Regions from separate parts of the Arthrobacter sp. SD1074B genome, predicted to be linked through region 2. Evidence: predicted binding sites of a transcription regulator. Region 2 holds the regulator's gene; the other holds the start of a gene.
The links. The regulator Rex, encoded in region 2, represses fermentation and respiration genes when NADH is low (regulators of the CRP and FNR family bind a similar motif). The targets are predictions, from matches to a motif close to CTTGTGAANNNNTTCACAAG.

Region 1 (2,461 bases), 940 kb from region 2:
ACCGACTTCACGGCATCGATCACCCGGTAGTAGGCCACGGCTGAGATGTCCACGCTGACGTTGTCCTGGGTGATGATGCCCTGCGACTGGATCGGCATGGTCACGATCCGGAGGCTGACCAGCTGCAGCCTGTCGATCACCGGAATGATGAAACGCAGGCCCGGCATTCGGACGCCGATGACCCGGCCCAGCCGGAACAGCACACCCTGCTCGTACTGGCGCACAATCCGTATCGACATGCGGGCCACCATCAGCAGCAGGGCCGCGACGAGCAGCCAAATAACGACGGCGGTAATGTCCATCCGAATCGCTTCCTTGCGTGGCGGGGTTGCTGCTTCCATTCTCCCCCCGGCGGGGCAAAAGGGCGCCGGTAGGGCGGCTGCCGGGGAGACCGTAGAATGAACAGCGGATGGGTTGACCAGGCGGCCGCGCGTCACGCAAGTGGCTCGAGGAACGTCCGGGCTCCGCAGGGCAGGGTGGTGGGTAACGCCCACTCGGGGTAACCCGCAGGCCAGTGCCACAGAGAATAGACCGCCTGCCCCAGGGCCGTGTCCGCACGGCCGGGGGAGCAGGTAAGGGTGAAACGGTGGTGTAAGAGACCACCAGCTTCCCGGGTGACCGGGAAGGCTAGGTAAACCCCACCCGGAGCAAGGCCAGACAGGACACGTTTGAGGGCTGCCCGCCCGAGTGTCCGGGTAGGCCGCTGGAGGGCGTCGGCAACGGCGTCCGTAGATGGATGGCCGCTACTCCCGCGCCGGCAACAGCGCGGGAGCACAGAACCCGGCGTATCGGTCAACCCATCCACCCCCACCCCTGAGTTGGCGCCGGACGCGGCCCGGGCCGCCGCGCCCGACGCAAACAAAAGGGGCCGGCACCGTGTGGTGCCAGCCCCCGCGTTCAAGAAGTAGGTTTCGGATCAGGCCTTGGCCTTCCGCTTCACCCAGCCCCATGCCGCCGTCGCGACGAACAGGACGAGGCCGATGACGGCCAGCCACAGCAGGCCCTTCACGACGAAGCCGAGGATCGAAAGAATGAGCCAGATGACAAGTAGTGCAACGATGAGTCCCATTAGGACATCCTACGACATGGGGCGCCCTTCCCGCGTGTGAGTGATTTCACGCCGTCCCCGGCCCCCGGGAATAGGCCCGCCGCTTTAGACTGGATAACGAACGTAGATGTTCTGCCACCGGGTCTGCGTTTGCAGCCGGTGGCTCTTTCTTTGCGCTCCATGAAGGCGCCCGGGGTGGACCGAATCCCCGCCGCGTCCAGGTTCCGGAAATCCGCCGGGAACCGACTTCCGCATACGAGGACGTATGTGGTGGATTTTAGGAAGGTAGTTCTGTGAGCCAGACGTCAGATTCTTGTCTTGATACGTGGATGGGCCGGGAGGCGCTCGCCGAGGCCATGATTCCGGTGATCGGCCGGCTGTACCGCGAAAACAACGTGGTGACGTCCATTCACGGCCGGAGCCTGATCAATAAGTCCACCATGAACATCCTCAAGGCGCACCGCTTTGCCCGCCGGATGAGCAAGGAAGAGCTGCGTCTCGAAGAGACCGCGCCCCTGCTGGACGCCCTCACCAAGCTGGACCTCGGCGCGGCAGCCATCGACATTGCCCGCCTGACGGAAAAGTACCGTGCCGAAGGCCACGGACTCAGCCTGGACGACTTCCTGCGCGCAGAGCTGGCCGAAGTCGTCGGCAAGCGCGGCGGCGACGACCGCACCAGCACCGACGTCGTCCTTTACGGCTTCGGCCGCATCGGCCGCCTCCTGGCCCGCCTGCTGATTGAGAAGGCCGGCGGCGGCCACGGCCTGCGGCTGCGCGCGATCGTGGTGCGCCGCGGGTCGGACAACGACCTCACCAAGCGCGCCAGCCTGCTGCGCCGCGACTCGGTGCACGGCTCCTTCGAAGGCACCATCAAGGTGGACCTCGAGAACGACACCATCACCGCCAACGGCGTCCAGATCCAGGTCATCTACTCGGATAACCCGGCCACGGTGGACTACACCGCCTACGGCATCCACGACGCACTGGTCGTGGACAACACCGGCCGCTGGCGCGACGCCGAAGGGCTCTCCCAGCACCTGCAGAGCAAAGGCGTTTCCCGCGTGCTCCTGACCGCCCCGGGCAAGGGCGACCTGAAGAACATCGTGCACGGGATCAACCACGCCACTATCACGGACTCGGACAAGATCGTCTCCGCCGCGTCCTGCACCACCAACGCCATCACACCGGTCCTGAAGGCAATCAACGACCGCTACGGCGTCGTGCACGGCCACGTCGAGACGGTGCACTCCTTCACCAACGACCAGAACCTGATCGACAACTTCCACAAGGGCGACCGCCGTGGCCGCTCCGCCGCGCTGAACATGGTCATCACCGAGACCGGCGCCGCCAAGGCCGTCGCCAAGGCGCTCCCGGAACTGCTGGGAAAACTGACCGGCAGCTCCATCCGCGTGC
Region 2 (2,461 bases):
GCCGAAATCGCAGGTATGGTTCGACGCCTTCAAGGGCCGTTCCTGAACCCCCGCCCGGGAAATGGAGCTGCCGCGCCGGCCGGGCACGAAGTGCGGACTCCAGGGGTCCGTCGGGGTCCGGGAATGAGCGCCGAGAATACCCCTGCGGAATGGCCCGCACAGCCACAGGCCCGGGGTACGGTGTAGTTAAACCATGCTGGGGGCAGGGGGTTGAGACACTGGTCCCGGTAGCCCATCCCGTCATCAACACGAAAAGGACCGCCATGAGTAACCCGCCAGTCGAGCCTTCCAGCCCTGACGGACCCGAGTCGGGCAAGCCGGCTCCGCAGTACGGTCAGAACGCCCCGCAGTACGGCCAGAACGCACCCGGTTACGGCCAGCAGCCGCCGGCTCCGCAGTACGGCCAGAACGCACCCGACTACGGACAGCAGCCGCCCGCACCGCAATACGGCCAGAACGCACCGCAATACGGCCAGCAGACACCCGGCTACGGCCAGCAGCCGCCGGCCTACGGACAGGCCCCGGGCCAGTTCAACCAGAGCCCTTACGGACAGTCCCCCTACGCGCAGTACCCGTCGGAACTCCCTGCCGGTGGGGCCGGGACACGGCCGCCGCGGCTCGACCTTGCCTTCTGGCTGCTCGTGGCCTCCGGCGTGGTGTGGGTGCTGTCCCTCCTGCTGGCGATTGGATCCCTGGACTCGCCCGCCATGCGGGATATGTTCGAACAGCAGATGACCGCAAGCGGGGCCGACATCAGGTTCGAGGACATCAAGGGCGTCATCGTAGGGACCGTGGTGGTGTTCGCGCTCATCAGCGCCGGGCTCTACGCCCTCGTCGCGCTGAATGTGCGCAAAGGCAGGAACTGGGCACGGATCCTGGGCACGGTTCTGGCCGCGTTGTCCCTCCTCAGCCTCTTCCCGCTGAGCCTGGGCACCCTGGCGGTTGTGCTGGGCGTCGCCGGCATCGTGATCCTGTACCTGCCGACGGTCTCCCCCTACTTCCAGAAGCAGCAGCCGTTCACCAACCCGTACGTGCAGAACCCTTACGGACGCTGACGCAGGCGCCCTCAGAGGGCGCGGGACCCGGAAGGCGTCGGCTGAAATCAGTCCGCGTCTTCCGGGTCCTGCGCCCTTTGTGCGTGGTAGGCGAGGATCTGCAGTTCAGTAGCCATGTCCACCTTGCGGAGATTGACTCCGGGCGGCACCTGCAGCATGACCGGGGCAAAACTCAGGATGCTGCGCACTCCCGCTGCCACGACCCGGTCGCACACGCTCTGCGCTACCGCGGCGGGGAGAGCCAGAACCACCATATTGGTCCCGGTGCGGTGCAGCACGGTTTCAAGATCCGCCGCGTCACTGACCCGCAGCCAACCCACCTCGCTGCCCACCACCATCTGGTCGGCGTCGAAAATCGCCACGATGTCGAAGCCCCGGGACTCGAAGCCCCCGTACCGGGCGAGGGCCTTGCCGAGGTTGCCCGCGCCGACGATGGCGACTTTCCAGTCGTGGGTCAGGCCCAGGGCCGCGGCAATGTGGCGGTTGAGGTACTGGACCTCATAACCCACACCCCTGGTTCCATAGGAGCCCACATAGGAGAGGTCCTTGCGCAGGGTGGAGGAACTAACTCCCGAGGCTTCGGCCAGGGATTCGGAGGAGACCCGGTCCACTCCCTCGGCCAGCAGGGTAGTCAGGGCGCGCAGGTATATCGTCAGCCGGGCCACGGCCGCGGGCGGGATCTGCTTGGCGGCAGGTCCGGCTCCCCCGGGGAGGGCATCGGGTGAGGAATCCAGCGAAGTCACTATCTGCTCCATTGCGTCGGGTTGTGACTCCACTCTAGGGCCCGGTTGTTCGGGCCACAAAGCAGCGGCCCGCGGGCCCGCGGGGCGCCCGGCAGAGCGGCACTCAGGCCGGCTGGTCGAGTGCGCGCCGCAGGGTGCGCACCAGCCGCGCCTCGTCGATCCGCCAGAAATCCCGCTGGACACCGTCCACCAGCAGCACTGGAATCTCCTCGGCGTAGCGCTCGCGCAGGCCGGCGTCGTCGTCAATGGACTGCTCGGACCATTCGAGTCCCAGCCCGGCGGTGACGCGGCCGACCACGTCGCGCGCGTCGGCGCATAGGTGGCAGTTGGCTTTGGTGATCAGAACTACCTCGGGGCGAAGCGCGGGTGTGGCCATGGTTCCACGGTAGCCCGGCGCCGGGCCCGGCGTCGATGCGGCCGCGTTCCGGCCCGGACGGCGGTGCGGCGGCGCCCCAACTGCGCGTGGGATCCGCCGGCATTGACTAGACTCGTGGCATGCCTGAGGAGAAGTACGTCGCGGTGGCTACGCGGCCGGCTGCGTCATCGCAGGACGGCGAGGCCGCCTTCTTCGACGTCGACAACACCCTCATGCGCGGGGCAAGCCTGTTCCACGTGGCGCGGAAAATGTACCAGCGCGGGGCGTTCACCATTCCGCAGGCCGCC

Region 1: ACUYM2_RS10805 (glyceraldehyde-3-phosphate dehydrogenase) is a predicted target of Rex. The motif match lies at 1,103-1,122, and genes of this name have one in related genera.

What each region holds. Positions count from the first base shown of each region.
Region 1 is NZ_JBRAZT010000001.1:2,345,761-2,348,221, reverse strand. Features, by position in the region: gene ACUYM2_RS10820 (slipin family protein) at 1-302, opposite strand, end outside; RNA gene rnpB (RNase P RNA component class A) at 411-804, shown strand; gene ACUYM2_RS10810 (hypothetical protein) at 917-1,069, opposite strand; gene ACUYM2_RS10805 (glyceraldehyde-3-phosphate dehydrogenase) at 1,342-2,461, shown strand, end outside.
Region 2 is NZ_JBRAZT010000001.1:3,287,993-3,290,453, forward strand. Features, by position in the region: gene ACUYM2_RS15285 (hypothetical protein) at 1-46, shown strand, start outside; gene ACUYM2_RS15290 (hypothetical protein) at 264-1,055, shown strand; gene ACUYM2_RS15295 (redox-sensing transcriptional repressor Rex) at 1,103-1,798, opposite strand; gene ACUYM2_RS15300 (glutaredoxin family protein) at 1,902-2,174, opposite strand; gene ACUYM2_RS15305 (HAD family hydrolase) at 2,294-2,461, shown strand, end outside.